One region of the Hahella sp. KA22 genome, then DNA from elsewhere that is predicted to be linked to it. Evidence: riboswitches for the same ligand, from Rfam matches in the RefSeq annotation. Region 1 holds a riboswitch; the other holds the start of a gene.

Region 1 (16,039 bases):
ACTCGTTTTGTGGCGCATTGTTCGCGACCAGGGAAACTACTCGATTTGCTGACATACCGCCTCCTGAACTTTATAAGCCAAGAATACGCACATTGCCTACGCAAAAGGATTCGTATGCGTACTGAAATGTCAGGCAGGTTCTCAGTAGTACTACTTAACCGAGGAGACGCTGATCACCAGCGCCAGGGGATATAAGACGGCCATGAGACAGGTCGCGCGCAGCAGGTTGGCGGGACAAAACGCGCGCAGGTCAGCCGACGCCATTCTCCTCCGCCGCCAGGGGCAGCACTTTGACCAGCAGATCCTTGATGGAGGAGACGTCAAACTTCGCCAACACGTTGCGGCAGTGCGTCTCAATGGTGCGGGGACTGATAAACAGTCTGGCCTCCATCTCCTTGGTGCTGAGTCCCTGTAGCAGCAGATCGTAGACCTGCTTTTCGCGAGCAGTCAGCTGGGTGATAGAGTGCTGTATGTCGAGGCGTTTCTTATAGCGTTCGCGGTGCAGTTTCTCATGGACCACGGCCTTTTCCAGCAATGGCCCTACATCTGTAATACTGATGGGTTTGAGCAGAAAATCAAAGGCGCCGCCCTGCAACGCTTCTTTCACCACCGGCACCGTGGAGTAGGCGGTCATCAATATCAACGGCGGCAGGTAACCGGTTTCGGACATCCTGGTCAGCAAGTCCAGCCCCGTCATGTCCGGCATCACGATGTCGGAGAGAATCACGCAATTGTGGTCGTTGCTGAACTCGGATAAGAACGCTTTGGGATTGCCGTAGGCTTTGGACTGGTAACCGTAGGACTCCAGAATAGCCGACAGCAGATCCGCCTGCATCTGGTCATCTTCGATGATATATACGCACGTATCTTTCATGGCGTTTTTGCTTATCCCAAGCAGAAAAACACGGATGGAACCTTATTGTTATCGTCTCAGCGCCCTCAGTTAATTGATAACTATTGGACAGAGTGCGGGTAATGTCAAAGCGAAGCGCCCAACATTTCATCCCAGAATTCCTGCGCCAGCGGCGATAACAATTGATTGCGCAAGCGGATGAGATAAATAGGAACCAGACTGCGCGAAGGAAAATTCTCCACCTGTAGAAACCTCAGCTCTCCCCGCTCCAATTCAGTGTCCACCATATGCAGCGGAATCCGCGCCCAGCCCATACCGGAAAGAAGCAGCCCCTTTTTCATCAGAAAGTCATTCACATACCAGCGGTGGCCGCCAGGAATGACATTGACATGGTCAAAGGGCGCCAGCGAACCGCTGTCGGCGATCAGAATATGCGGCAGATTGCGTAACTGCGCATGGCGCACCACGCCGTCCGCGCCAGCGTCGACAAAACCCGGCGCGGCGACGGTGACCTGGGTGACTTTCGCCACCTCAGTAAACTCATAGCGATCATCCAGACCAACCTGGGGGCCAATAGCCACTTCCGCTTTTTCCAGCAGCAGTTGCTCCAGCACCCCGGACAAATGCTCCGTATGTAAATGCAGGCGCATCTCGGGTCGCTTTTTGGCAAACGCTTTCAAAGTGTCCAGCCCCGGTAAGTGCGCGCACATGGCGCTCAGGGAAAGGGACAGCTCCGGCGCCTTGTCTTGCGCCAGACGATGCCCTAGCATTTCCAGATCATGAGCTTTGGACAGTAGCGCCTTGGCCTCCCGGAACAACGCCTTGCCTTCGATAGTCAGCGTCGGCCGATAGGTTTCGCGACTGAATAACTGTAAATCGAACTCTTGCTCCAGCGCCGCCACCGCCGCGCTGACCGTAGATTGGGTTTTAAACAGAGCCGCAGCAGCAGCACGAAAACTGCCATGCTCCACCACGCCAACAAATGCGCGTAACTGCTCATTAGTCATGCTCGCCCTCCCCTGATGCTCCCGCCAAAATCAACGCCCACAACAATCGAGAATACCGATCAACCTGAGCGATATATATCATTATTTTACGGTCATATAACGGAGTAAGCTTGCCCCGTCAAGATCTGAGGGGGTTGTATGGACTTTGATACCGCATTCTTCTGTATTCTCGCCGCCGGGTTTATCACCGGCTTCTCCAAATTCTCCATTGGCGGCATGGGGCTGCTCATTCTGCCGATCATCGCTATCGCCTATCCTGGCCCGGAAGCGCTGGGGATTCTGATTCCCATGTACATCGCGACGGATATTCTGGCGGTGAAAAGCTATGGCCGCCATGCTTCCTGGCCTATCGTGCTGCGCCTGTTGCCGTTGGCGCTAATCGGCATCGGCCTGGGCATCTGGTTGCTCTCCAGCATCAATCCAGAGCAGTTCACGCTGTTGCTGGGCGTCATGATTGTGTTGATCCTGGCCCTGGGGCTTTGGCTGGATTACCGCCCCTCCGCTGTCATGCGCCATCCGGCGGCCACCCAGGCCATGGGATTGCTGTCAGGGTTCGTCACCATGACGGCTAACGCCGCCGGCCCTCTGCTCAGCCTGTATCTGATGGAGCAGCGTCTGTCCAAGGAAGCCTATGTGGGAACCCGGGCATGGGCGTTTATGATCCTGAACAGCGCCAAAGTGCCGTTGCTGATCGCCGCGGGATTTCTCAACGAGGACATCGCCCTGCGCAGCCTCGCGGGATTGCCTGGATTGCTGGTCGGTTCGTGGGCAGGCTATTGGCTGCTGAGAAAGCTGAACATCAACCAGTTTAAGTGGTTGATACGGGGTATGGCGGCAATCGCCGCGGTCAAGATGCTGGCGTTCGGCTGAACGCCGCCGGTGACAAGTTAAATCCATTCATGAGCGCCCGGAGTCAGCACTGTCGTCACTGCGTATCCGGGCCTCGTTTCTCCATCCGCAATGCTTATTTGATGGGAAAGACTACGACAATGCCGTCATCGTTGTAGCGGCGGTGGTTGTAGTAGCTGTAACGATTATCCCATCTACGGCCGTCATGATGTCTGTAATAACGATGATGGCGGTGGTGGCGACGATTGTGATGCTTATGGTGTCCGCCACGATGGCGATGTTTATCATGATGCCCATGGTTGTGGTGGTTATCGTAACGCCTACCTTCATGACGTCCGCCATCGTGGGCCATGGCGGAAGTGGATGCGCCGGCGATCGCCAGCCCCAGGGTCAGTAACAACATCGGTAACTTTTTCATTTTTAATTCCTCGCAGGTTTATCGATCACGGTTGTTACGATAAGCCTGTTAACGTGAACCTTAACTGAATGAAAAACCGAATAATTATCCGCTGGGCTTCATCTCCTTCCAGCCATCTTGGCAAAGCCTGCGCCTGAGGCTACAGTCGCAGTGGGCGAACCCCATCGCCGCCGCCTGATAACCAATAAATTGAGAAAGCCTCTATGAAGAAAGCGCTTAAATCCACTGGGCAAATCCTGCTTGGCGTCGTTGTATTGGTCATTATCGCCGGTTTTTTTCTACCGGACTCTACTCATGTCGAACGCAGTGTGGTGATTAACGCGCCGCAGCGACAGGTGTTTGACTTCCTTAATAGCTACCGCAACTTTAATGACTGGTCGCCCTGGGCCAAGCTGGACCCCAACGCCCAATACCAGTTTTCAGGCCCTCAGTCCGGCGTAGGCGCCAAGATGAGTTGGCGCAGCGACGACCCGAAAGTGGGTCAGGGCTATCAGGAGATTATCGCCGTCAAAGAGGCGGAGGAGATTCAAGTAGCGCTGGACTTTGGCGAAAACGGCCAGGCTTCAGCGTTTTACCGCCTGCAGCCCGCCGACAGTGCCGTGAGAGTAACTTGGGGTTTCGACACCGAGCACGGCCTCAACCTGTTCAACCGCTACATCGGCCTGCTGCTGGAAAGGCTGTTGGCGCCCATGTACGAAGAGGGACTGCAAAGCCTGAAGCGACGCCTTGAAAATCCAGGTGCCGCCAGTTGATGGTTCAACGATAACGGGCGTAGATTCTCCGCGCCCATTCCAGTTGCGGCTCCAGCTCTTTCACGGTCTGCGCCAACGCTGGCGGCGGGTCTTGCGGCCATGGAATATCGAAGGATTCCGGCTGCAGAAACGGCGTCAGCAATGATGCAGCCGTCAGATCCGCCCGGGTGAAATAGTCTCCCACCAGATAACCGTCATTCCCCACGCGTTCATTGATACGGGCCAGCGCAGCCTGAATGCGACGCAATGAGTCCGCCGCCGTTTCATCATTAATACGCATGTGCTTGCGCATAATTTTGCTTAACTTGCCAAAGCCCAGACGCAACAGCCACTTGCCATACCAGGGCCCGTGGTGCGCGAGCATGGGAATCACCTGATCCGGGCGCGTCAATAAATAGTGGTAGCAGTAACAACGGATGGAGACGCCGATCTCTCTATCGAGGTATTTTTCCCATTCCAGAGCGGCGGATCTTGCTCCCGGCTCCACCGGCGTCAATGGCCTCTCCGAAGACAGTTCATCAAGATAGTTAATGATTTCCGCCGAGCCCTGCACAATTCTTCCGTCATGCTCGATAACCGGCACCGTGGACTTATCCGCCAGCTTCTTGATGGCTTTGATATGCGCCCCGGGCATCAGGTTTTTCACCTTATATTCCAGCCCTTTATAGTCGAGCGCCCATCTCGCTTTTTCGCAGAAATGAGAAATAGGAAACTGATAAAGAATGATCATGCGTTAATCCACTGAGATAGAAAAACCGTATCTAGAATACGCGGCAAATAGTTTGAATATAAGGCGCGTGGATTAAATTATAAGACTCTGTCACATCCTGTATTGACAGTGAGCCTCCACGCTTCTATCTTCAAAATATCCGTTTTTTTCAAGGCTGTTCCTTGCGCGCACCCCTTGAATGACGCGCCTTCCAGCCAAAACGTTGACAAGGTCGGAACCAGTTGACAGGGGTTCTTAGAACGGAAGGATATTATGGAAACCACGCCGATGGATGACGATGTCATCAGCTTCGCGCAAGATGAGCCCGACTCACCGGAGCGAACTACGCGGCAAGCTTGGAAAATACTTACCGTCGATGACGATTTCAACTATCAACGCTCTACAGAGTTCGCACTCGCCGGCCTGAAGATTTTAGATCGCCCCATCCAGCTACTACGCGCCTACAGTTACGCGGAAGCCTCCAAACTGCTGTCAGAACACGCCGATATCGCTATCGCATTGGTGGACGTGGTGATGGAGACTGACGACGCGGGCCTCCGTCTCGTACGGGCCATTCGGGAAGTGCTCGGCAATGCGGAAATCCGTCTGGTGCTGCTGACAGGACAGCCCGGTATGGCGCCCATGCTGGACGTGATGAAAGAGTACGATATCAATGATTACTGGACCAAATCCGAACTGACCGACACACGACTGCAAACCGTGTTAACCGGCTGCGCCCGCTCTTATATCCAGATTCGGGAAATCGCGCGGGCGAAACGAGGTCTGCAGTTGATCGCCGAGTCCAGCGATTCCGTTTACTCCGCTAAAAACCTGCAGGAATTCTCCGCGCGCATGCTGGCGGAGCTGGCCAAACTCCTGGGGCTTCCGCCCGATGGTCTGGTGTGCGCCAAAGCGTATACGACCTCCAGGCCTGAAAGTCGGGAAAGCTATATCATCGGCGCAGCGGGGATTTACTCCAACTGCGTCGGTAAAACCCTGATGGAGTTTGAAGCGCCTAACGTACGGGACCACCTGAACCAGTGCCTGCAGACACGCAAGTCCATTCACGAGACAGACTACACCTGTCTGTTTTTTCTCGACCCCATAGGAGCCGCCGATTACGCCGCCTACATCGAAACCGGCCACTCCCTCGACTCCACCGAGCAGGAGTTGATTCGCGTATTCAGCCTGAATATCGCCAATGGCCTGCAAAACGTCTCTTTGTTCAACCGACTGGAACGCCTGGCCTACGAAGATGACACTCTGCGCATCCCCAATCGCAATGCATTACTGCGCAGACTGAGCCAAATTCTCTCCCGCGCGGACAGAAACCAATATCAGCTGATGCTGGTGGACATAGACGGCTTCGCCAGCATCAACTCCGTATTGGGCGCCCGTTACGGTGATTCGGTTTTAAAGCTGGTGTCGAGCCGGCTCAAAGATACGTTTAATGGCGCCGTTCAGGTGTCCCGGGTCAAGGACGATCTATTCGCCGTACTGGGGAGTGTCGAAAGTGTCTCCGCCGTTAAGCTGGACGGATTGTTCAACGGCCTTTCCGTCAGTGAAAAAAGCTTAAAGTTACTTAACATCAGCTCGGTGATCTATCCCCTCAATCATCCTGACAGCTCGCCGCCAGAGGTCATTACCCGGGCGGGAATCGCCCTGAAGCAGGCGAAAAAACGCGGCATACGCCAGCACACCATCTACGACCCTGAAACCGAAGCCGCCGCCGCGAGTCGCTTCCACTTGTTACAGGCGCTACAGGACGCGTTGACCAAACAAAGTATTTTCGCTGTCCTGCAACCGCAGGTGGACATAGAAACCAATCAAGTCACCGGCGTAGAAGTGCTGGCGCGTTGGCGCCTGGAGGACGGAACCCACATCCGACCAGATCAGTTTATCTCCCTGGCGGAGACCTCCGGTTTAATTCTGCCCCTGGGACAACAAATTCTCACCCAGGGCTGCGCCGCCTGCCGTCGTCTGCAGGAAGCCGGTTACCGCGATATTCGCATTGGCGTGAACTACTCCGTCATCCAGTTTGAGCAGGATGATATGGTGGACACGCTTATCCGCAGCGCGGAGGCGGTCGGCATCAGACCCCAGCAAATCGAGGTCGAAATCACTGAGTCCACAGTCATGCACAACTTCGCGCTGGTGCAAAATAAGTTGGAGCGTCTGCGGGAAATTGGCGTCGCTGTCGCCATTGACGACTTTGGCGTCGGCTTTTCTTCCCTGGCTTACCTGAGCCGCCTCGCCGTGGACCGGCTGAAAATTGACAAGTCGTTCATCGATAAAGTCACCACCGATAAAGGCGCCGCCGCAATCGCCAAGACGGTCATTCAACTTGGCGAAAGCTTCAATCTCGACATTATCGCCGAGGGAGTGGAAACCAAGGAACAGGCGCAGTGGCTGCTCGACAACGGCTGCAGGAGCGTGCAGGGATACCTTTACGCCCGCCCGATGGCGGTGGACGACCTGCTGCAATGGCTGACCCAACGACGCTGACGCCATGACCAACCAGGAACCGTCCCTATATCACCTTCGCAAACGTCTGCTGAATTTCATCGCGCCCTGGAGTGTTCTTCTGTTGGCCCTTTCATTCTTTCTGTACGACTACCTGCTGGATAATAAGCTGTCCCCCCTGCAGGAAACCGCTTCAGGTTCACTCAACTCCGCCTACGAGACAATGGCCAGGAATTTCGGCGATCTGGCTACAGACATTCGTTTCCTGGCGCACAATAAAGCAATACGCAACGCCACCCCAGACAGCAAACAAGGCGCTGAGGCCTTGCTGCAGGATTTCTCGGAAGCCTCCGGTATTTACGACCAAGTACGCTGGCTGGGTCCTGACGGCAAAGAGTTAGTTCGCGTGGAAACGTTCGGTTCCCAGGCGATTCGCATCCCTGAAGAGCAGTTGCAGGAGAAAAGCAAGCGCTATTATTTCATCTCCGGCATGGCGTTGAACCCGGAAGAAATCTACTTCTCTCCCTTGGACCTTAATATCGAACACGGAGCAATCCAGACTCCGCATAACCCTGTACTTCGCGCGGTCTCCCCCATTCATACAGACCATGGCGAGCACAATGGCGTGATAGTACTGAACTACAAAGCCAACCTGATGTTGCAAGCTTTACGTAATTTACATCTGCCTTCCAGCTTGCGCCTTCACTTGCTGAATTCCGATGGGTATTGGCTGTTAAGCAATCATCCCAAAGACGAATGGGGCTTCATGTTCAAGCGCAGCAATCTGCGCTTTGGCGTCCGTCACCCTGAAGGGTGGGACCGCATCATCAATACCAACTATGGGACTTTTACGGATGATGACGGCCTCTGGCTGTTCACGACGTTCTCACCCACCTCAAACCATAGCAAGGACGACCAATACTGGAAACTGGTGGTGAATGTGGAGCCAACGGCGATCTCCGCAATTCAGCGGGAAGCGCTCGCCTCTACCCTGGGGTTGATCATCACACTCTGGGTGATATTGTTCTTTGCATTCATCCGCATCGCCAGAGCCGACGCCCTTAAAGACACACTTAACGCTCAACTGAGCGCGCGAAGCGGTGAACTGGAGCACGCCAACACCCTATTGCAAGAGTCGCTGGACAACCTGATGCGCACTCAGGACGAATTGGTGCGAGCGGAAAAGCTCTCGTCTTTGGGGATGATGGTGGCCGGCGTCGCCCATGAACTGAATACGCCTCTCGGGGCCTCTCTGGTGACGCTTTCCTCCATGCAGCGGCAGGCGGTGGAGTTGAAAGAGGCCTTTGCTCGTGGTCTGCGCCGTTCCGATATGAATGACTACTTCGCGCGGTTCGAACAAGGCGCCGGCATCATCCTCAGCAACCTCAATCGCTCCGCACAACTGGTGCATAGTTTCAAACAACTCGCCACTGACCGCGCCGGGGCGGAGCGACGGGTATTCTCACTGAGAGGGCTGATAGAAGACATGCTGCTGACCACCTGGCTGCGTATTCACAAAAGAGAACACCAACTGGTTACGGATATCGACCCAGACCTGGAGCTGGACAGCTATCCCGGCGCCTTGAGCCAGGTATTGGAAAACCTGGTCAACAACGCCATGAAACACGCCTTTCAGGATATGCCGCAAGGCAGAGTCTGGCTCTCCGCTCAGCGCCGCAACGACCAGATCGCCGAAATAGAAGTTCGCGACAACGGCGCCGGCATCCCACCGGAAATCCTGCCCAAAGTCTTCGATCCCTTCTTCACTACCAAACGCAACCAGGGCGGCACCGGCCTGGGACTGCACCTGACGCACCAACTGGTCACCAACGTATTGGGCGGAACCATCAACATATCCAGCGCCATCGGACACGGCTGCGTCGTCAAAATAGAACTACCGCTACATGCGCCCGCCACAGAAGAGCGCGATGTAGAACAAAAAGAAGAAGAGAAAGAAGCCGACACTGGAACTCGTGATGCGTCTATAACTTATTAGAGTCGATGAAAAATATCTTCAATATGAACAAATTAAGCCAAACTGGAGACAGGCCCACTCCCTTGGGCGTTAACTCTTGGAGTAGCGCTTGATGACGTCACAGAGTCCTTTGGCCAGCTCGGTAAAATCATGTTCTAAACCTGAACTTGTCACTATTTTCACAGCGCCCTCACTTTCATAAACCCGAATCAAAGTATTAATTTCTTCTTTTATCTCAATAGGAAGCGTACTTATTTTTTCAGGGCGCTTTTCAAGAATTATCAACTCGGCAATATCCAGAGCGGCGCTGGTTTTGTCGCACCTGTACTCTTCAAAGTCTTCCACTATATCTTCAATTTTCACGTTACCCTCGCTCCCTGAAATACTTGTTCTTGAGCGCACAGCTATATTTCGCCAACTGCAGCAAAGCTTTCATAAATAATACGCTTCATAGATCAAAATCTTGGCGTCTACTTACGCTCTTTCGCCAGCTTTAAGCGCCTAGTATGAGGCTAACCAGTTGTAACCACTTGCCTAACATAATTTGAGAATAACCAACACGTGCTCTCTAATGAAATGCTCCCATCAAACATCACATTTCATCAAAGCTCATGCACTAAGACGAGCCTTATTGATGGGCAGGTCCCTCAAGCATCAAAACTTAGGCGCTATTTCAGCAAAACGCTTCCAATTATTCAGGGGGATTGCAGAGTTTCCAACCATTATATCCCCATGATGAAAACCAAACTTTCCGCCGCTCTCTATCAGACGAATCAACGGATCAAATATATCTGGGTAGGCTAAAGCTGTGTCTCGACCTTCATCGACGCCCTCGCTCCACTCCAGGTAGCATTCACATGAGCGTCGCACGTATGCATTTTTAATAAGGTCAGCATCTTCCGCTATAACCATGAACTCCGCCATCGCATTAGCAGATTGATTGCCGCTTATCCCTAAAACTTTAACCGGCTTAAAAAATGGAGAGGCTAACTCTAGTCCAAGCTCATTCGACATCACCGCAACCCGTCGCAAGTACTCAGCTATCCATTGCGCATGACTTTCAGGATCACCAGACTCCAGCCAATTGATGCGCTTTAGTCTATTCAGGCTATTGGACACGTTTTTGTATTGAATATTTGCCACTTTCTTTACCAACTTAATGTATCTTCAAATCCTGGAAATGATCCCCAGTCTGGTTGAGGAGGAGCAAGATCATGAGCTCCAGGAGGAGTTGAGTTAAATCTACCCGCTCCACCTAAGGCACTAGCGTCCCATGCGGCTGGATTACGATATGGCACCCCTTGAGACATTAATACTCGCTCTCCCAATTCATGATCTGAGAGTTGCCTAAACCATTCTTTTTGACCAGCGGTTAGCTCTTGTTTCTGAGCCAGCTCCCATGCATGAGCAATCTCATCGTCAGCAGCAAATCTTTTCAATTCCCATCTCACGTCATCTAGAGGAAGGTTATGCTTTCCAAAGAACAAGTGTTTTTTCAATGCTGTCGTTTCTTGAATAGATAAGCCAGCGTTAGTCGATACTATGGGAACATCGTCCAAATACGCACCTCTAATCCGACTATAAGCAGCTTCTGCTGCCTCAAAGATATCATCGATCTCTCCGGCCCCAGTAAAGTGTGGCTGTTTGCTACTAGAGGTAGAGTGAGCGGCTAAGTTTGCTTTTCGTATCTCTGCGCTGACTAAAGCGGGGTGTCCCATTACTGCGGTAATGGCCCCAGCATAGATCTCTTCCAACTCTCCCAGCCTGGGCGGAATTTCAGTAACAAATGAGCCGACGTCTTCTAATGCTACGCGTTCGCTTAGTCCTTCCAGTGAGCTGACTTCGATGCTGCGTCTGGCGGCGATTGGGTCTGAACTGGCGTTGATCAGATTCTTACGGATGTCTCTGATCTTATTGTCGAATGCTCTTACATCGTCAATGGGGCTTCCCCGTTCAATGACGCGTAGCCCTTCCAGCATCAGCTCCGCTCGCTCCTTCGGTATAGCATAGTACTTCCCGAAAGGACCACCCCCGCCTGTTTCGAGTGAGCTGTAAAACTCATCCCCCAACTTTTCTTCCATTGCCAGAATAGCGGAGGCGTCTCCTTGTTTTTTGGCCTCCCAGAAATCTCTGTAAACCTCCTCACGCTCGTCCTCGGTCAGACTTGTTGTTTCATCTGGTTCTGCTTGAGCAATATCAGGCGTTTCAGATCTTTTGGATGGCGGGGGGAGATAATTGCGGCGCTCTGCAGGAACACTTTCCCACCACAAATTACCATTCAATGAGGGAATGTCCTTCAGTAGTCCGTTTAACATTGGCGGCGGCGGAGGTTCAGGATTCGCCCGCGCTATCAGTCGCTCAGCCAAGACAGGATCTGAGTTTGTAGGGAAGATGCCCTCGTCTTCTTCCCTTGCGATCGGGCTAAATGGTTTTTTACCGTCTTTAAACACCAGAAGAATGTCGCCGCGTTCAACCAGCCTGACGAAGTCTTCCTTCCATTTCCGAAAGTACGGCGTCCCTCTCCCGGGAAAGGCGCCGAAAGCAGAGCGAAAATGGGGACCTGAGAGGTTACCGACAATTTCGCTGACCTTCATATCATTGTTCAAACAGCGTTCAGCGTAGCTGGCGGCGAAGAATGGAGACTCAACAAAAGACAAGTCAACAATGGTTAAATCTGTCCAATGTTTGAACTCGTACCGACGAGTTGAATACATGCGAATACATCCCTAGTAATCCGCCTTTACTGCTCATGACAGGTATTACGGCAAAGGAAGAGGCGAAACAAACCGTTACAATGCAAGTTTATTTTAATTTCCATTACCGCTTGGTTATATCATTCGGAGGGCATAGTACTCTTGACTGACAGCTTCGATATCTGAAGTGTTTGAGAGAATCTAGCGTGTAGCTGCTGCGGACTCCATTATGTTCACCCGGTTTGTTCTTCTCTCACCGCAAACCAAAGTTGTTCCAGGAGTTGATTGATATGCGCGGCAAGATGCAGTCGCTGTTGGATTTCCGTTGCGCTCAAGTTGGCGCAAACGGGTAAGACGTATAGGTCATTCGCTTCCAGATCATGGTGTTGCAGGAGCGAGGCCATGTCCAGCCAGGGCCAGCCCAAGCCGGCGTATTCCCAGTCCAGCACGATAAGCTGTCCTTGATCCAGACACAGGTTGCCTGAGTGCAGATCATGGTGGGTCAGCGTCATTATGTCGTTGGGGATAGCGGAAAACGCATCTTCCAGTTGCTGCAGACAAGCCTGATGTACAGCCGCAGCAGCACGCTCCTGCAGACGACGCCGATAGAGCGCCATCAAGGCCTGGTAATCGAATGCAGGGCCTTCAGTGATACGCTGCAGATCGGCGACAAACGCCAGTAACTGCCTGACAGTCTGTTGCGAGGCGGTGTCCTGTGCGCCTGCTTCGGTCAAACTGGCGCCATGATGCGCCATTAACAGCCAGCCTTCCCGCCATGCATTACACAACACCCGCGGCGCCCAGCGAGCGCCCTGGATCACGCGCAGCACATCCGCCTCAAGTCGCCGGTCAACGCCAAAGGCGCGTAGCGAGCTGGCGTTGATACGCAGCACCAAATCGCCTTGTGGTCCTTGCGCTCGAAACAGCATATTGCTGTGTCCTGACTCCAGCATGAGCCCCCAGTCCATCTCCTCCCCCAGAAAGGCGTCCGCCGCCCGCAGCCGCTCCGCAACAAACGGGCGTTGTGTGGGTTCTTCTGACTGTAGGGTATCGCTCATGCCGTGCTCATTATTTAAGGGTGTGAAAGGTTTATGGGGGCGACAGGTTAATGGGTAGTCCAGTTTCCCGCCGCAATTCTCGCGTACACGCAGGTGTTACGAAACTGTCCCTGGTTATCCATGCGCTCATTGCGCAACACGCCCTCAAGCTGAAATCCTGCGCGCTCCGCCAGTTTGCGACTGCTGAGATTGCGTTCGTCCGTGGTCAGATAAACCCGGCTGGCGGCCAGCTCAAGCAGCGCATACTCCGCCAAAGCCTTTACGCCCTCAGTCATATAACCGGCGCCTTGCAGGCGCGCCGAGCCCCAATACCCCACCTCATGGTGACGCAAAGCAGCGTTGACCTTACGCAAACCGCACACTCCCGCCAACGCGCCGTCTTCCTTGCGCAACAGCATCAGATTCACTTCTTCCTCCAGCAGATAGCGCGCGTACGCCTGCCGGCACCAGCGGGAAGTCTCCTCCACACTCGGCGGCGGCGTCATCCAGTCCAGCCAGGGTTGTAGCTGATCCAGAGATTCTATGATTGTCTGGTTTAGCGCCGGACCGTCTTCCGGACTCACCACCCGCAGCGTTAAGCGCTCGGTTTCCATCTTTGTAAACGCCATCCTGTCTTGACTCCTTGTTAAGGTTTACTCGCATTACGCCGGCGCAGACAGCGTTTCCTCACTGCAAAATATCCTGCGTCCGCGTAGATTGTCCCATCGCTTTTGGTTAGAATCCGGGCAGTCTCATCGGGGCGCCTGACTCTACTGCGTTTATTCGACGCGCCATTGCGCACGAACGCGCGCCAGTCAGGCTGAGAGTGTACCCGTAGAACCTGATCCAGTTAATGCTGGCGTAGGAAATGAGGCCGGCTAATCCGCTTTCTGGATCAAGTCGCCGCTTCCGCGCCTCGCTGTATAGAGGAGCTTCCATGTTCAACCTGTTTCACACTGCATCCGTCTCTCGCGTCGCCCGCACGCTTATCGCCGCTGCTGTCGCGACTTTCGCCACCAGCGCCAGCGCAGCGGAAGAGCTGACGGTCTACACCTACGACTCTTTCATCAGCGAATGGGGCCCCGGTCCTGCGCTGAAAAAAAGCTTCGAAGCCGCCTGTCAGTGCGACCTTAAATTCGTCGCCCTGGAAGACGGGGTCAGCATTCTTAACCGGCTGCGCATCGAAGGCAAGAACGCCAAAGCAGATGTAGTGCTGGGCCTGGACACCGGACTGATAGAAGAAACCCGCAAAGAAGGCCTGGTGCAACCGCACGCGGTCGCCTTTGACGCCCTGACGCCAGTGTTGAAATGGAGTGATAAAGACTTCGTGCCTTTCGATTATGGCTATTTCTCATTCATCTACGACAGCCAGAAAATCAAGCAGCCGGCGCAATCCCTGCAAGAGCTGGTGAACTCCTCCGCTTCGGTGATTTATCAGGACCCGCGCACCAGCACGCCGGGCCAGGGCATGATGATGTGGATGAAGAGCGCATACGGCGATCAGGCGGAAAACGCATGGAAACAGTTGGCGCAACATACCGTCACCGTCACCAAAGGCTGGTGGGAAGCCTACAGCATGTTCCTGGAAGGCGACGCGGACTACGTACTCAGCTACAGCACGTCTCCCGCCTATCACCAGGTGGCTGAAGACAAATCGCAGTACAAGGCGGCGCTGTTCAGCGAAGGCCATGTGATGCAAGTGGAAGTCGCCGCCATCGCGGCGAATAGCGCGAAGAAGGAGCTGGCGAATCGCTTCCTTGAATTTCTGATTTCTCAGGAAGCGCAGGAAGTCATCCCCGTGACCAACTGGATGCTGCCGGTCCGCCAGGGAGTCAAACTGCCCACCGCATTCGATACGCTGATTCAGCCGAAACCCATTGAGTTGACGCCAGAGTACATCGCGGCGAACCGTAAAGCATGGATCAAGGAATGGCGCAGCGCCGTCGCCCAATAAGCGTCGCCATCCCTGTTTGTTGTCTTAACGGGTCGGCTTTTTCCATGCAGGTTGTACTTTGATGAAGCTGAGCGCATTCACCTCAGGCAAATGGGCCGGCTGGCCCGCTCTGGGTTTGGTCGCCGCCGCAACGGCCCTGGCCTTCGGCGGTCTGATTGGGTTCAATCGCAGCGAGTTCGATTGGAGCTATTTCAGCGACCCCTACTTTCTCGCGATCCTGCGCTTCACCCTGTTACAGGCGACGTTGAGCGCAGCGCTCTCGGTAATCCTGGCCTGGCCGACGGCGATGGCGCTCAGCTATCTCAAGGACAGCACGCACAAGCGCGCGTTTCTAAGTCTGTGCGTGCTCTGTTTCGTGATGCCGACGCTGATCGTGATCACCGGCATTATCAGTCTGCTGGGTCGTTCCGGCAGTCTCAGCCCTTTGTTGGGAGAAGACTGGAACCTGTATGGCCTGAGCGGCATCCTGATTGCCCATATCTACCTTAATCTGCCGTTTGCGGTGCGCACCCTGTATTTGCGTCTGCAGTCCATCCCCGACGCCAGTTGGCGTCTGGCGCGCCAGCTCAAATTCACACGCGAGCAGCGTTTCTGGCGTTTGGAATGGGCGGCGGCGCACAGCGCCACCTGGCTATTGCTGGGCTTTATCTTCGTCATTTGCTTCAACAGCTTCGCCGTCGTGCTGGCGCTGGGCGGCGGCCCCAAGGCCACCACCCTGGAAGTCGCCATTTATCAGGCGCTGAAATACGACTTCAATATCTCTGAAGCTCTGGCGCTGGCCTGGGTGCAGCTACTGATCGCCGGCTCCGCGTTCCTGCTGGTGTCGTTCTGCGGCAAAGTGTCCTGGCTCAGCCCCGCCTCTGCGCCAGCGCAACTAAGGCCCCCGGCGACGCGACTCGAACAGGCGGCGTATCGCCTGCTCTACGCCTGTGGCTGGCTGTTTTTATTGGCGCCGTTGCTGGCGCTGGCGCCGCGGGTGATTCATAGCGGCGTGGATATGGAATTCTGGCGTTCTCTGAGCCGCCCATTACTGATCACACTTGGCCTGGGCGTTGTTTCGACGGTGTTGTCGATCAGTCTTGCCTACAGCGCCTTGCGCCCCTATCGTCGCGCTCGCATGCAACATTCCCCCGCTGCGTTGTGGCTGGACTGGCTCACCTCGCACTCACTGGCGGTGCCCGCTATGGTGCTGTCCGTTGGACTGTTCGTGTTGCTATTGCCGCACCTGGACCTGGATCATTGGGGCATCTGGCTGGTGGCGGTGATTAATGGGTTGATCACCGTTCCTTTCGCGGCGTCACAACTGAAGCCGGCGCTATTGAACTTCGA
Region 2 (16,039 bases), 2.0 Mb from region 1:
GTAATCAAAGAGACGCTGCCGCAACGTCTGAAGGGCGTTGCGATCTCCCAGGCTGCGTCTGACGCGCCGGTTGAAACAACAACGTCTCATGCAACGCCTAAGGCTCCTCCAGTCAAGCCCGCTACCCAAGCCGCCCGGGCGGAATTAAAACGCATCGATAACGCCTCCGCGCCAGAGTATTCGTTGCCTGACAAGTACGAGGCGCTGGTATGCGATTTCACTGAAAACAGAATCAATGATACCTACAACGACTATGTGATTCTGTTATTCAAAGATGGGACCGCCTATAAAGGGCTGACCGTGCCGCCGGAAGATCTGGATATCGCCAAGTCTCGTCAGGAACATCCTAATAGCTGGGGGATTTGGCAGGATGATGACGAAGAGAGCTATAAAGTGAAAATCCCCGCCAGTGAGAAGAAATGGGATTCGCTATATAAAGGTCGACATTTGGCGCCGGCGCGAATGGGCGAGCGTCTGAATCGCTATATTTCGAAGACCACGATGGTGAATATGGGCATGATTGGGGGAGGTAGCTCCTACACCAACAGTTGGACTTTTCTCGGCTCCGGCCGCTTTACGAAAGGATACTCCAGTATGTTCTCAAGCGGGATGATGTCTTCCATGACGGCAGGAACCAGTGTTTACGCCGCATCATACAGTGACGATACTGGGGATAGCTCTATTGTCAGCGGGAGCTCTCCTGGCGTTGGCGTCACTTCTCAGAAAAAACGCAATGATGGTTCCAATAACCGTGGTCGCTACAGCTTGAACGGGTACGCCATGGAGCTGACCTACGATAATGGCGAAACGGTCAGAAGCCTTTTCGGCTTTTGTTATGACGATCGCACGCAGCCTTTCCTGGGGGGAACGCTGTTTCCGATGCGTAAATCAGGCCCGGCGGAGAAGTTACCCTATGAATGGAGTACGAGGATCAGTCTCAACGAAGAGCGTTACTACGTTCCGAAGGAGTTAAAAGAGGGGGAAATCTTCAGAGTGATCTTCTCGTCCATGGTGGAGCTAGAAGGCGCTGCGATAGAAGATTGGTTCAAAGAAGCGGTCAGCCAGAACTTCGCCTATCTGGGCAAGCCTATTATGGAAGGAGGGTGGGGCAATGATAGAGACACGGTATATTCCTACTATAATGCCTACAATGATGTGGATGGCGCGCCTTTGGTCGTGTTTTATTACGGCGCGAAAGTGAAAGAAAAGTATGGGCGTTTCATGCGGATTATCTCATCAGATTTAAAGCTTAATAAGCGCTTTAAGGAAGAAATGCAGCCAGCTATGCTGCGCGCCTTTATGCCTTAAACTTTAACATGCGTCATATTCCGGTTAGTCTCCCTGAGGATGAAGTAGCGGCGCCATAATTCGCCATAATCCCACCTCTCGAAAGTCAGTATTGCTGTGTATGCTGGCGCTTTATCCTGATTCTGATTTTATTTAGCAATGGACACTATGACCCCTCAAGAAACCCGTTTTCCCTTTTACTCCACTTTGTTCGCTGGTATAGCGACGGGCGTGGCCGCATGGCTGGGCGCCGAGCATTGGCCGGACGGTCTTATGGCTCAGAAGGCTGCGGCTGTCGCGATAGCTTTCGTTTTTGTCTTCGCCGGCGCGTTTTTGTTTACCGCCAGAACACGCAGGGGCGCTCCGAATTGGATGCTGGCTGCCGGCATCGCCATTGTAATTGGCCTATCTGCAGTCTGGTTAATCTCCAACACCTTCAAACCAGAGGGCGGCAGCTACGAGGGCTCCTCAGATCTGGTGACCTCATGGTGGGCGACAATAGTGCCGCTGTTATTCGTGCTACTGCCTTTTGTGCAGCGGGATTTTCAAAAGAGTCAGCGTTTTATGAGCGATATTCTCAGTGTAGAGCTGTATCGCAAGTATTGGGAAAATCTGTTTATTCTGGCGTTTGCTGGCCTGTTAGTTGGGTTGTACTGGCTGGTGGCGACGTTATGTGCGGCTTTGTTCGATATCCTGAAGATATTTGAGCTGGGGCGGTTCATTGAATACGAGCCTGTAGGTTGGACTGCGTCAGCGATCATCTTCGCGTTTGGAATCAGCCTGGGATGTCGCTACCCCAGCCTGTTGAACATGCTGACCGGACTTATCGCCACTGTGTGTCGTGCGATCCTGCCGCCAGTAGCGGTGTTCATGATCGCTTTTGCAGTCACCTTGCCCATCGTAGGTTTGGATATGATCTGGAGCACGGGTCGTTCCACACCCATGCTGCTGGCGATGATTCTGGTGGCGGTCGTATCGTTGAACGGCGCCGCCCAGTGTGGCGGCGAGGGCGGCCTTCCCTATCCGCAATGGCTACGTAGCGTTATATATGTTTTGTTGGCGTTATTACCTGTTTTCGCTTTGCTGGCGGGGTACTCGTTATATCAACGTATCGATCAGTATGGCCTGACTCCGGATCGTTATTACCCGGCTTTGCTGGTGGTGTTGGCGTTGGCGCTTACTCTGAGCTATGGCGTCATGTTTATTATGAAACGCTCGCCCTGGCTGACGACGTTAAATACGGTAAATACTCCGGTTATTCTGGTGGCGGCGCTGATGGCGATGTTAACGCTTACTCCTTGGCTGAACTCCCAGGAAGTCAGCGCAAGCAACCAGTTTGCGAGACTGGCTGCGGGAAAAAGCACCGCGGAAAGTGTCGATCTGGGCTTGCTCCGTTTTCAGTTAGGGCGCTCCGGCCAAGAGCGTTTAGCGCAGATCAAAGCGATGGCGGGAGGCGAGAGTTCTCTGTCTCAAGCTCAGGCGCAAGTACTCTCTCAACGTCTTGAAGTACTAAAAACCGCTAATTATTACTATGACTGGAAAGAGAAAGAGCGTCTGGCGGAGTTGTACTCAAAGCCAATAGGATTGGAATGGCTGGATGAGGGCGTCGCCGATGTTGCAGCATTTGAAGGCGCCGTGGAGTTGGAGATGTGTCGGGAGAGATTGTGTTTCGCTTTCACGTTAGATCTCGATGAGGATGGAGATAAAGAAGTATTGGTGGCGGAAGATATCGAGTACGTGTATGACCTCAAAGTTTACGATGCTGACAAGGCTGGTGCGTGGCGTAAGGTAGGCCAACTGGATTTATCCAGAGCGTCGTTGTGTTGCAATAGGGATATCGCCGAGCTATTGAAAAACAGAGACTTTCAGTTGCAGCAACCGCGCTACCAGTCTCTGCGTCTCGGCAACGCTCTATTTTCCTTCTCGCCTGAGTAGACCGAGAAATAACAGTACCTTCGTCTGCTTTCAAGAGGCTTTGTTAATCCATCGGAGAATTTGTTCCTTTCTACTTGTCTGAAACGATAGGGCCTGCCTATGTCAGGTCCTATCATCTATGGCGAGTGGCGCCGCAGGCGTGGCTATGGGATGGGCGTCGCCATGTAAAAGGAGAGGCTCGCGCTGCAAAGAGCTCTTTTCGACTTAGCTGTTTGCGCCGACTCGCGTTTCCTCCGGGCATTTGGCGACAGTGCTAAATGCCTGTTCCGGCTCCAGAAACACCACATTCACGTCATCAATCAGCCATTCGGCGCCTTCTTGGACATAGGCCAGATAAAAGGTTAACGGTTCCCCGCCGACGCCATAGCCATTGACCGTCAGGCAGCCGCTATCTTCTCCAACCGTGGTGGAATGGGAGTGCTCCCGCAGCATGTAGGCTTTGAATCCCAGCTGTGCGAACGCGGCCTGATCGCCCGCCACTTGGTCGACGACCCGCCGGGAAAAGTACAGCGGATAGTCTGCGCTCAGAGCGTTGGCGTCAACGGCTTCCGCGTACAGGCGATAATTCGGATACAAGGGATCGAGCTTGCCAACGGATGTGCATCCTGTTGCCAGCAGACATAGAATCAGTCCCCAGATTTTCATGCTCAGTTCCCCATGATGTTCCGTAATTGTTCGTCGTAGGCGTGATTGCGTTGCTGCATGGCTTTGGCGGCGCGGCACAGCAGGCCGGAGCAGGAGGTAATCAGCTCCTCCAGATCAAAGCTGCCGCCTACGGTCAGGCTGATCAACCCAATCGAAAAGGTGGCGTTGTACTTGATCAGATTGCCTTCACCATTGGCGAACGAAATGCTCACCCATTTCACCTTGGCGCCAATCGCCTTTAACGCCGGGTCTCCGCTGAAGGTCAACACTCCTGCTGAACCAGACAGCGTCGCCTTACCATCCTGATCCACCGCCAGCTTAAACGGCCCCTTACTCCGCACAATCTTCGCCGTCAGCCCCTTGTCCGTCGAATAAGCCGTTTCGATCAACTTGGCGACAGAAATCTTCAACTCAGCCCGTGTCGGATTCATCTCATATTTCCTTAAAAGCGCGTTAAATTCAATTTTTATTGGCAATAAATATTGCTTTTAAGAAAGTAGAGTAAGAGAAAGCACAAGAGAATCGGTGTTTTGGTTTAAGGAAAAGCGGCTAACCGGAAATGCCGAAAAGCTGGCTTGGTAATTGGGAAAGGAAAATCAATAACTGGGATGGTGATTAAAATTGAATAAATGGATACAAATGGCTTATATATTCGAAAAAAATCGACTTCTCTCTATTTCTATCCTCCGCCTGACAGGGAATGCTGAGGTGTGAAAAAACTAATAATTGTCTTAATTAACTTACATTAAAACACATTTAATATTGTATTTTTCGCCCGCTTGCCATCCACCCGCCACCCAGCCTAAACTAATCGGCACATCTTGTCGGGGTGCCTGGAGTAACAGGCTGAGACCACAACAGTGGGGCCCGTAGAACCTGATCTGGTTAGTACCAGCGTAGGAAACAAGTAGTTCATCAAACGGTTCTTAGCGGCGCTCCATCTTTGTGATGCGGGTCCGATTGCAGACCAAGACGTTGATGCCCTCTCTCCTCCCTGGTGCTACCCCATACAACCAACTAGGAGAGTACTGTGGGCGGCACAATCGATATCAATAAAATCAGCAAACTCAGTGAGTCGGCGCAGGTGGATGCGTTGTCCACACAACCGTTTCCCGCTTCCCAAAAAATCTATGCTGAAGGCAGTCGCCCCGACATCCGGGTGGCGATGCGCGAGATCACGCTGACGCCAACGCCTTTGCAGGATGGCGCTACGGAACAGAACCCGCCGCTGCGGGTATATGATACTTCCGGTCCCTACACGGACCCCGCCGTTGAGATCGACGTGCGACGCGGTTTGCCGCGCATGCGCGAGGCCTGGATCAATGAGCGCGGCGACACCGAACATCTGCACGGCTCTTCTTCGTTTTACGCGCAAAGTCGCGAGCAGAATCTATCCCTGGATAACCTGCGCTTTGAGCATCGTCACGCTCCCCGTAAGGCGCGCGCCGGGGGCAACGTCAGCCAGCTGCATTACGCCCGTAAAGGCATTATTACGCCGGAGATGGAATACATCGCCATCCGTGAAAATCTGGCTCTGGAACAGGCGGAAATCGAGAACGCCATGCGCAGCCAGCATCCCGGCATGAACTTCGGCGCCAACACGCCCCGTTACATCACCCCGGAGTTCGTGCGTCAGGAAGTGGCGGCGGGACGGGCGGTGATCCCCTGTAACATCAATCACCCGGAAGCGGAGCCGATGATCATCGGGCGCAACTTTCATGTGAAAGTGAACGCCAATATCGGCAATTCCGCGGTGACGTCCTCCATCGAAGAGGAAGTAGAAAAACTGGTGTGGGCGACCCGTTGGGGCGCGGATACGGTGATGGATTTATCCACGGGTAAAAATATTCACGAAACCCGTGAGTGGATCATCCGCAACAGCCCGGTTCCTATCGGTACAGTGCCGATTTATCAGGCGCTGGAGAAAGTCGACGGCGTCGCGGAAGACCTCAACTGGGAGGTGTTCCGCGATACGTTAATCGAGCAGGCGGAGCAGGGCGTGGATTACTTTACTATTCACGCCGGCGTGCTGTTGCGATATGTGCCCATGACCGCCAAACGTCTGACCGGCATCGTCTCACGCGGCGGCTCCATCATGGCGAAGTGGTGTCTGGCGCATCACAAAGAAAATTTCCTCTACACCCACTTCGAGGAAATCTGCGAGATTATGAAAGCCTATGACGTCAGCTTCTCGCTGGGAGACGGACTGCGTCCCGGATGTATCGCCGACGCCAATGACGAGGCCCAATTCAGTGAGCTGCGCACGCTGGGCGAGCTGACTGAGATCGCCTGGAAACACGATGTGCAGACCATCATCGAAGGCCCCGGCCATGTGCCCATGCACATGATCAAAGAAAACATGGAAGAGCAGCTCAAGCACTGCAAAGAAGCGCCCTTCTACACCTTAGGGCCGCTGATCACGGACATTTCTCCCGGCTACGACCATTTCAGCTCCGGCATCGGCGCAGCCATGATTGGCTGGTACGGGTGCGCCATGCTGTGTTACGTCACGCCCAAAGAACACTTGGGCCTGCCCAACAAGGACGACGTCAAACAAGGACTGATCGCCTACAAGATCGCCGCCCATGCCGCGGACTTGGCGAAAGGTCACCCGGGCGCGCAATTGCGGGATAACGCTATGTCCAAAGCGCGTTTCGAATTCCGTTGGGAAGACCAGTTCAATATCGCCCTGGACCCGGATACCGCCCGCGCCTATCACGACGAAACCCTGCCGAAAGAAGGCCACAAACTGGCGCACTTCTGCTCCATGTGCGGCCCCAAATTCTGCTCCATGAAAATCACTCAGGATGTGCGCGATTATTCCGCCAAACTGGAGGCCGAGAAGGCGCAGGCTGAGGGCGCGTCGCAGCAGGAAGCGGAGCAGGGCATGCAGGAAATGTCGCAGAAGTACAAAGACGCGGGGCGGCGTCTGTATCATGAAGTCTAAGCTGCGTATCGGCCTCGCCGGCGGCGGCCTGCTCGGGCGCTTGTGCGCCTGGCGGCTGGCGCTGCGCAACCATGAGGTCACTCTGTTTGACGCCGGAGATTTTGAACGGCCTGGTGGCGCCTGCTGGACCGCAGCGGGCATGATTTCTCCTTTGAGCGAGCTGGTGTCCGCAGAGCCGGAGGTCTACCACATGGGCATGCGCAGCCTGGACATCTGGCCCCAGTGGATCGCCGAACTGGAGCGTCAAACCGGTATGTCAGCCAGCTATCGTCAGGCGGGTTCCGTGGTGGTGGCGCACCCGCTGGATAAGGCCGAGCTGGCGCAGTTTCAGTGCGATCTCAACGCCAAGCTTCCCGCCGACGACGCCCTGCAATGGCTTGATCGCGAGGGCGTCGCCAAGTTGGAGCCGGGGCTGGCGGATCACTTTGAGCAGGGCCTTTACCTGCCTTCGGAGGCGGACGTCAACAGTCGCCTGTTGCTTAACGCACTGCTCGCTGCGCTGCGGCAAAGCGGCGTTCGCCTGGTCTCCGATACGCTGGTGGAGTGCTCCGCGCACCGTATGCATTGGAGCAGCGGCAGTGAGCGTTTTGACTGGGTTATCGACGTACGTGGCCTGGGCGCCAGTCGTAATATGACGGGACTGCGTGGCGTGCGCGGAGAGGTCATGATCATTGAAACCTCCGAAGTCAGTCTGAATCGTCCCGTCCGTCTGATGCATCCCCGCTACAAGTTATATGCGGTCCCGCGTTTGAACGGTCAGATCATTATCGGCGCCACGGAAATTGAAAGCGCGGATATGTCGCCGATCAGTTTGCAATCTACTCTGGAGCTGAGCAGCGCTCTGTACGCGTTGAATCCGGCGTTTGCGGAAGCGCGAGTGGTGGAGACCAGCGTCAACTGTCGTCCGGCGTTGCCGGATAACCTGCCCAGGGTGACGCGAGAGCCGGGACTGATCTGCGCCAATGGGTTGTATCGCCATGGCTACCTGCTGGGGCCGGTGGTGGTCGGGCAGGTGCTGGATCAATTTCACAGCGAGAAACAATATGCCGCCTGAAATCGAAATTACGTTGAATGGCGAGCCTGCCCGGGTGCGCGACGAAGCTCTGACCGAGGTGCTACAGGCATGCGGCTACGCGGGCGTTGGTTTCGCCGTCGCTATCAATGGCGAGTTTGTACCGCGTTCCGCTTATGCGCAAACCAAAGTGAGCGCAGGCGATCTGGTGGATGTGGTGGCGCCGGTGGCGGGTGGCTGACGCGCCTTGAAACAAGTACAGGTGGCCATCGCCACCGGAGGTAAATCGTGGATAAGCTGTCTCTGTATGGAGAAACTTTTGCGAGTCGTTTGCTGATCGGTTCGGCGCTGTATCCCTCGCCGGCCATCATGTTGGAGGCGGTGCGCGCCAGTGGCGCCGAGATCATTACTTTGTCCCTGCGGCGACAGAATCCGGCGCACCAGGACGGCAAAGTCATTTGGGACTACATCCGCTCCAGCGGCTGCAAGCTGCTGCCCAATACCGCAGGTTGTAAGTCGGCGAAAGAAGCGGTGACGCTGGCGGAAATGTCCCGGGAAATTTTTCAGACGGACTGGCTGAAACTGGAAGTCATTGGCGATGATTACACCCTGCAGCCGGACCCCTATGGACTGGTGGACGCTGCGAAAGAGTTAAGCAAACGGGGCTTCAAAGTGCTGCCCTACTGCACGGAAGACCTGGTGTTGTGTCGCCGCTTGCTGGACGCAGGCTGTGAGGCGCTGATGCCCTGGGGCGCGCCGATAGGCACTGGCCAGGGATTGCTGAACAAATACAACCTGCGCATGTTGCGGGAACGTCTGCCGGATACCCCGATGATCATCGACGCGGGCTTGGGCGCGCCTTCCCATGCGGCGGAAGCGATGGAGATGGGCTTTGACGCCGTGCTGTTGAACACAGCGGTCGCCAAGGCCCATGATCCGGTTGCTATGGGCGGCGCATTCAAACTGGCGGTGGAAGCCGGTCGCGCCGGCTACAACGCAGGCCTGATGCTGGCGCGGCAAACCGCCAGTCCCAGCACGCCCACCATAGGCATGCCTTTTTGGCGGCGGCAGTCGCAATGAGTCATACCTTACGTCACTTTTGCTCATTCGCTTTGAGAGATAACCGCCAACATGACTGACCCGAAGCCGAAAGTATGGATTATCGCCGCCTCAGATAGCGCAGGCGCCTCCGGAGTGCAGGCGGATCTCGCCACATTGCACGGGCTGGATGTCCATGGCGGTGCTGCGATCACCGCCGTTACCGCACAAAATTCGCAGGAGGTTGTCAGCATCAACCCCGTTACCGCGTCAGCCTTGCGGGACCAGTTGCAGGCCCTGCGTGCGGATGGGGAGGCCGCGGCGATTAAGATGGGTCTGCTGGCCGATGCGGAGCAGGTAGAGGTGCTACGGGAGTTTTTGTGCGACTTCTCTGGGTTAGTGGTGCTTGACCCGGTGTTGGGCAGCACCACTGGCGCTGATTTCGGCCTTGCGGTGGCGGCCTTGAAAACGCTGCTCCCTCATGTCGATGTGGTGACGCCGAATATTACAGAAGCGGAGCAGTTAGTGGACATGCGCATCAGCGGGCCGCCGGATATGCTGTCCGCCGCCGGTCGGCTGCGTGAGCTTGGCGCCAAAGGCATCTGGCTCAAAGGCGGCCATTCGGCGCAAGACGGTCCCTGTCTGGATTTGGTATGGCTGTCGGAGCAACCCAGCTGGTTTGCGCAACCGCGTTTATCCGTACGTCATAGCCGCGGCACCGGCTGTACGCTCGCCAGCGCATTGGCGGCTTTTGTCGCTCGTGGAGAAGCGCTGACGGATGCGGCGGCGTTGGCCAGCGCTTATGTGAGACAGGGGCTGCGTCAGGGATACGCTATCGGCCCTGGGCCTGGCCCCATTGCGCGCCTGGGCTGGCCGACACAGATGACGGATTTTCCCAGAATTGTCGATCGCCTGGATTGGCTGGACTATTCCGCTTTTCCCGATTGCGGCGCATCGCCTTTGGGATTGTATCCGGTGGTGGATTCGGTGGAGTGGCTGCGTAAGTTATTACCGCTAGGGATTGACACCTGTCAGTTGCGCATCAAAAGCGATGACCTGACGTTGTTGGAGGCGGCCATTAAAGAAGCGGCGGAATTAGGCCGGCAATACGGCTGCCGCCTGTTTATCAACGACCACTGGGCGTTTGCGATCAAGCACGGCGCCTATGGCGTGCATTTGGGTCAGGAAGATATTGCGGACGCAGATCTGGACGCCATTCGCGACGCAGGACTGCGCCTGGGTGTCAGCACCCATGGCGACTTCGAGTGGGCCCGCGCGGCGGCGGTAAAGCCAAGCTATATCGCCATTGGCGCGATCTTTCCGACACAAACCAAGGAAGTGCGGATTGTCGGTCTGGAGAAGCTGGCCCGCTGGGCTGCGCTGTTGCAAGATCACTATCCTCTCACCGCGATTGGCGGCATTAATCTTAATAATATAGACGCCGTTCTGAGAACCGGCGTTGAGTCAGTCGCCGTGGTGTCCGCCATTACTCAGGCGCAGGACTTCCGCGAAGCTGTGACGAACCTGAGCCGTAAACTTTTGAAAGGATGGGTATAACCCGGCATTATGCTGCCCCAGTATGATACAGGTCGATGGAACCTTCTGATTTAAAGGAGAAAAGTAGATGGCCTCGATTAATTATGACTGGGAAAAGCTCGCCACTCTTATCGCCAGAACGCCGAACCCGCTGAAATTACGCGACATTGACGTTACAGAGTATGCGTCGCGATGAAATTGCAGTGGTTGTCCGGAGATGAATTGAACAATTTGTGTTCAGGGTCAATACTGAAAGCTCCTGAAATGGAAAATCACAGTATTCGGGATCAACGCAATGACCCTTTCTAGCGGCGAATACAGTCGGAGAACAGGCGTTCTGGGTGTCTTGTTATGTTTGGCGTTGGCCGGTCCGGTTTTCGCCGATTGCGAGCGCCCGCTTTCGGTCGGCTGGGAGTCATGGCGTCCTTACATGTACAAGAACGAGGAAGGGCGCCTGAGCGGCTTGGACATTGAGCTGATTCAGGCGGTGGCGGATCGAATGGGGTGTCAGCTGGAGTTTTCCGAAATCCCTTTCAAACGACATCTGCTGCAATTACGTCAGGGTAAAATTGATCTCGCCACCTCGGTGCAGAAGACGGCGGCGCGTGAAGAATATGCCTGGTTCTCACAGACCTATCGCACCTCCGCCTCCAATCTGATTATCCGCCGCGAAGACGCTGACCGTTACCACTTCAAATCCTTCAAGGAAATGACTCAGAGCCGTTTCAGCCTGGGTGTGACGCGAGGTTATTTCTACGGCGATGACGTCAACAAGTACATTGAGAAAGGCGATGGAAAGCTACATGTCGAAGACGTGGTGTCTGACGAGCTGAACTTGATGAAACTGCTGGCCAAGCGGGTGGACGGCATCTTCGCAGATCCTATTGTGATCTACAGTATGGCGGGAGATCTTGGCAGGAAAGATGAGATTACGATGCATCCCTTAGGCCTTGTTTCCGACACGTTTTACATCATGGGGAGTAAGGCTTCGGTATCGCCGAAAACCATGGAAAACCTGAATCAGGCATTGCAGAGCTTGCAACAGAGCGGTGAGTTCGCCGCCATCGTTAACCACTATCTGGATGGCGGCTGAGGCGCCGCAACAAGGACGCCCCAGCCCGTTACCGATCAGGAAAACACAGTTTCCACTTCTGCTTCGCCGCCGGTCTGCACCTGCCATTGCGACCAGTACATGCCTTTGCGCTCCAGCAGCTGACGATGGTCGCCTTGCTCCACCACTTTGCCGTGATCGACTACTACGATGTTGTCCGCATGGACGATCGTCGAGAGACGATGCGCGATCATCACCACCGTGCGGCCATGGGCAATGTGTTTCAGCGAGCGCTGAATCGCCGCTTCGGTCTCGTTATCGACGGCGCTGGTGGCCTCATCGAGCACCAGAATCGGCGGATCTTTCAATAGCGCGCGCGCCAAAGACAAGCGCTGGCGCTGGCCGCCGGACAGCTTGACGCCACGTTCGCCGACAGCCGTATCCAGACCTTCCGGCAGACGCGCGATGAACTCCCAGGCTTCCGCTGTTTTGGCTGCGGAGATGATTTCTTCTTCACTGGCGGTAGGACGGCCATAGGCGATGTTGTCGCGGATACTGCCTTCAAACAGAAACACATCCTGACTGACCAGACCGATGGCGCCGCGAAGCTCCTTGAGAGGCAGCTGTTCGATAGGCACGCCATCCACCTGGATTGAGCCCTGCTTGGGCCTGTAAAAGCGCAGCAACAACTTGATCAATGTCGACTTGCCGGACCCGGTGGCGCCAACCAGCGCCAGGGTGGCGCCGGCTTTGACCTGCAAGTTGACGTTTTCCACGCCGCCCGCGCCGGCGGCGTATTCGAAGCTGACGTTCTGGAAGTCCACCTCGCCGCGCACAGGCTGCGGCAGTGTGCGCGAACCTTCATCGCGTACATCGATGGGGGTTTCTATCACGCCCAGGATACGCCGAGTGCTGGCCATGGCGCGCTCAAACAGATCCACGGTTTGCGCCAGATTGGTCAACGGCCACAGCAGGCGCTGGGTCAGGAACACCAGTACGCCGTAAGCGCCGGCGTTGAGTTCGCCGGATAGAGCCTGCATACCGCCCACGGTGAAGGTGGCGAGAAAGCCCGCCAGGATCGCCATCCGAATAACTGGAATGAAAGCGGAGCTGACTGCAATCGCCTTGCGGTTAGCCTGAACATAGGCGTCGCTGGCTTCGCGCAGGCGCTCGGATTCCTGCGCTTCTGCGGTAAAGCTCTTGATCGTGGCGATGCCGCCAATGTTATTGGCCAAACGGGACGCCAGCCCGCCCACTTTCTCACGCACGTCCGCGTACAGAGGATTGGCCCGCTTCAGGAAGAAGAACGCGCCCCAGATGATGATAGGAATCGGGGTAAAGGCCAACATGGCGATAAAGGGAGATATCGCCAGGAAGACGCCGCCGACGGCCACCACCGTGACGAAAACCTGAATCAGGTTATTGGCGCCGCCGTCGAGAAAGCGTTCCAACTGGTTGACGTCATCATTGATGATGGAGACGAGCTGCCCGGAACTGCGCGATTCGAAGAACGCCATATCCAGACGCTGGACATGGTCATAGGCCTCCTGTCTGAGATCCGCCTGCAATACCTGACCCAGGTTGCGCCACATGATCAAGTGGAGGTATTCGAAAATGGACTCGCCGGCCCAAATGAAAAACGTCAAAACCCCTAACGCGAGGATTTGCTGCTGTGGGGTGTTGAATCCCATCGCGGCGACGAAACTCTGCTCTTTGTTCACCACGACGTCGATGGCGATGCCAATGAGGATTTCTGGAGCAATGTCGAAGAGCTTGTTGATGATTGAACACGAACCGGCGGCGATGATGCGTCGCCGGTAGCCACGAGCGTAGCGCAGCAGGCTCAGCAGCGCCTGAAAGCTGGACTGGGATTGCGAGGCCATAGGATTCCTTGTGTACAGACTGGGAAGAGACGCGCCGCGCGCGGCGCGACAGACCCATCAGCCTATCCTTTAACGGCGTAAATGCAAGTGGTAATTATTCTAATCAAGTCAAGTAGATGGAGCTTGAGGCGGGGGAGCGTTTGCAAGACGAAAAAAAACCGGAGACGATGCTCCGGTTTTCGTACGCCGCTAAGGGAATCAGGCTTTTTCGGCGGAGGCTCTGCGGTTCAGGACGAAGGCGCAGAAAGCGATGGCCAGCAGCGCTGGTACGCCAGGTTCGCTGACCGGTACGGACTCGGTTTCCAGCTTCAGTTTGATGTTGCCGCCGTTATAGCCTTTGTCAGAGTAGCCGAACAGGAAGTCGATGCCGTCGTTGGCGGTGATCAGACTGCCGCCCAGGGCGAACAGGTCGTTGGCTGCGTTCAATGCGGTCAGCGCTGCGCCGTTCAGTACGATGTCGATGTAGCTGTAGTTGCTGCTCCAGGATACGCGGGTAGCGCCGAACAATTCACCGGAGCCCAGGTCATTGTATGCGTTAACGCCGCCAAAACCGGACAGCAGAGTGCTGATGTCGGTGTTCACGTCAAACAGAGCGAACCACTCGGAATAGTCGTTGGATTCGTAACCGTTGCATGGGTTGAAAATGCTCAAAGTGGCGGACACGATGGAGCCTTCCACGTCGCTCATGTCAAAGGCGAAGAAGTTGTTGTGCTTCTTGCCAGTGTAATAGTTGGTGTTGCTCGGCGAATGATAGCCGTTGGACTTATACCAGCCGGAGTCATAAGCGTTTAAAACAACAGGCGTCGCCTGAGCGGCGCTGCTCAGGAAGGCGGTCAGCAGAAGCGAACAGATTGCGGCGTACAACTTTGACATGCGTTACCTTTACAAAAGCGGTTAGAAAGTCACGTTATAAAACTGTCGGCAATTGTACGCGTTAGTTATTTAAATGTAGGTAAAACAATGTCAAACGCAGTTACTGAGTGTAACTGCGTTTTTCAGAAGAAAATCAGAGATAAATCAGGAGAAAAGCGCTTGTTCAGCGCAGACGGATATCCACCCAGACCAGTCGGTGGTCGGAGCTGACGGCGCCGCCTTCGCCAACCAGTCGATACAGATCATCATCAGCGCTGGGCCAGAACACGCCGGAGTTGACGATCATCAGGTCGGAAGAAGGCAGTACATAGTCTGTGCGCAGGTTACCCGGGTTAGCGTCATTAAAGTCTCCGGTGTCCTGCGCCCGATTGCCGATCTGCAGGGCGTTGGCCTCTCCCTGTCGGAACGCGGCGTCCGCTGAGCCCGCGCTTAGAGGCGTATGTTTAACATTCACCCGAGGGTGCTCCAGCAATTGCGCCATGGGGTTCTGTGTGGCGTCGCCGTCAAACGGGTCTGCGTTTTCGTCGCCCATGATCACAAAGCTTTCTCTATCGCCGAGCCCGCCACGGCGTCCTTCATCATCCACAATGTAACGGCTGACGCGGCGACCGGAAATGTAGTCCGCCCAAAAACGAATTTCATCATGATTGCGGGTTCCGTTGCGGTCTTCCGGACCATCGAAGACAGGAGGCGTGGGGTGGCTGACCAACGCGTGAATACGACGTCCGCGAATGTTGATCGGCGCGTCCCAATGACTCTTGGATGACAATCGCACTACATCCAGCTCCTCGGGACTGAACCAATCCGCAGGCGCGTCTGTGTCGGGATTATCCGGCAGCAAGGCGTTGGGCATATCCCGCCAGAGAAAATGCTGAAACGTGCGCGTCCGTTGTTCCTGGATGGGGTATTTGGATAACAGCAGCATGCCGTACTGCCCTTCGAAGACGCCAAAACCGAAAGCGTCGTTAGCCAGCTCGAATCCGGTCTCGCCGACGACGCCGTCGTTATTGAGGTCAAAACCGGATGCGACGCCGGTGTTGGATGGCGCAGAGTAAACGTAAGGGTAGATCGCCGGCGCGGCGCCATTCTGGCTGATCGACAGGTAATTTTGCTGGAACAGACGAGCGGCCTCTCCCGCGGCGTCGTAGTCAAATTCATTGATCAGCAGCACGTCCGGCTGGGTGCGCTGAATAATTTCCGCCACCGCCTGTATCTGGGCGTTGTCGCCGCTGTTCAGATCTGCGATGAGTTCTCCCGGCGCGGAACGGTTCAACGACGCATTGAACGTCGCGAATCTCACAGTTTCCGTAGCGTGACGGTCGCGCCAATGAGATTCTGCGGAAGCCAGAAAGGGATGAGCCGCCAGTGCGCCGCCCAATAAAAAGCGGGCTGCTGTCCCAAGCAGTTTGGACGCATTCATGATAATCCTCTTTATGCAGCAATATTTGACATGTACGAAATGCGAACGGCGCGTTGCACTCTGGTCTTGCCAGATGAAAGCGGGGTTGGAGTCGAGCCGTTGCGGGAAGACAACCAATGTCAAAGAAGAACCGCCGGGCCTGCTTACAGCTCGAATGGCAGGCCGGCGTTCGTTTCTAAGGGGCGTCGTCTCCAGTTATAGAGACGCATTATTAAGAAAAGATGATAGCCGCAGGGCTATCGCTTCGTTTTCTAAATAACGGTTACGCCTTTACTTTACGGTGATGGTGACTTTATCAGACACCACAGGATGCGCGTGGGGCTGGTGCAAATGATCGCCCAGGATCAATTGCAGGGTGTGTTGTCCTGGCGGTAGCTCTAGTGTGGTTTCAGTCTGGCCGCCGCCAAAATGT

The links. Region 1 has a riboswitch for thiamine pyrophosphate ahead of thiB (thiamine ABC transporter substrate binding subunit). Riboswitches for the same ligand answer to the same signal wherever they lie in the genome.
Region 2: linked by a shared signal. The riboswitch ahead of thiC (phosphomethylpyrimidine synthase ThiC) and the one ahead of thiB (thiamine ABC transporter substrate binding subunit) in region 1 are both predicted to bind thiamine pyrophosphate.

What each region holds. Positions count from the first base shown of each region.
Region 1 covers NZ_CP035490.1:5,684,257-5,700,295, forward strand. The annotation lists gene EUZ85_RS25040 (hypothetical protein) at 1-55, opposite strand, end outside; gene EUZ85_RS25045 (response regulator transcription factor) at 251-874, opposite strand; gene EUZ85_RS25050 (LysR family transcriptional regulator) at 979-1,860, opposite strand; gene EUZ85_RS25055 (sulfite exporter TauE/SafE family protein) at 1,999-2,730, shown strand; gene EUZ85_RS25060 (hypothetical protein) at 2,825-3,127, opposite strand; gene EUZ85_RS25065 (SRPBCC family protein) at 3,331-3,879, shown strand; gene EUZ85_RS25070 (glutathione S-transferase family protein) at 3,884-4,609, opposite strand; gene EUZ85_RS25075 (bifunctional diguanylate cyclase/phosphodiesterase) at 4,862-7,093, shown strand; gene EUZ85_RS25080 (sensor histidine kinase) at 7,098-9,047, shown strand; gene EUZ85_RS25085 (hypothetical protein) at 9,117-9,389, opposite strand; gene EUZ85_RS25090 (hypothetical protein) at 9,681-10,181, opposite strand; gene EUZ85_RS31750 (hypothetical protein) at 10,175-11,740, opposite strand; gene EUZ85_RS25100 (phosphotransferase) at 11,953-12,777, opposite strand; gene EUZ85_RS25105 (GNAT family N-acetyltransferase) at 12,825-13,385, opposite strand; TPP riboswitch at 13,503-13,641, shown strand; gene thiB (thiamine ABC transporter substrate binding subunit) at 13,694-14,710, shown strand; gene EUZ85_RS25115 (thiamine/thiamine pyrophosphate ABC transporter permease ThiP) at 14,772-16,039, shown strand, end outside.
Region 2 covers NZ_CP035490.1:720,248-736,286, forward strand. The annotation lists gene EUZ85_RS03175 (hypothetical protein) at 1-1,308, shown strand, start outside; gene EUZ85_RS03180 (DUF4153 domain-containing protein) at 1,456-3,222, shown strand; gene EUZ85_RS03185 (hypothetical protein) at 3,427-3,867, opposite strand; gene EUZ85_RS03190 (hypothetical protein) at 3,870-4,298, opposite strand; TPP riboswitch at 4,683-4,787, shown strand; gene thiC (phosphomethylpyrimidine synthase ThiC) at 4,898-6,814, shown strand; gene thiO (glycine oxidase ThiO) at 6,804-7,868, shown strand; gene thiS (sulfur carrier protein ThiS) at 7,858-8,067, shown strand; gene EUZ85_RS03210 (thiazole synthase) at 8,115-8,906, shown strand; gene thiE (thiamine phosphate synthase) at 8,958-10,421, shown strand; gene EUZ85_RS03220 (ABC transporter substrate-binding protein) at 10,696-11,493, shown strand; gene EUZ85_RS03225 (ABC transporter ATP-binding protein) at 11,529-13,334, opposite strand; gene EUZ85_RS03230 (PEP-CTERM sorting domain-containing protein) at 13,533-14,207, opposite strand; gene EUZ85_RS03235 (endonuclease/exonuclease/phosphatase family protein) at 14,371-15,627, opposite strand; gene EUZ85_RS03240 (DUF4399 domain-containing protein) at 15,898-16,039, opposite strand, start outside.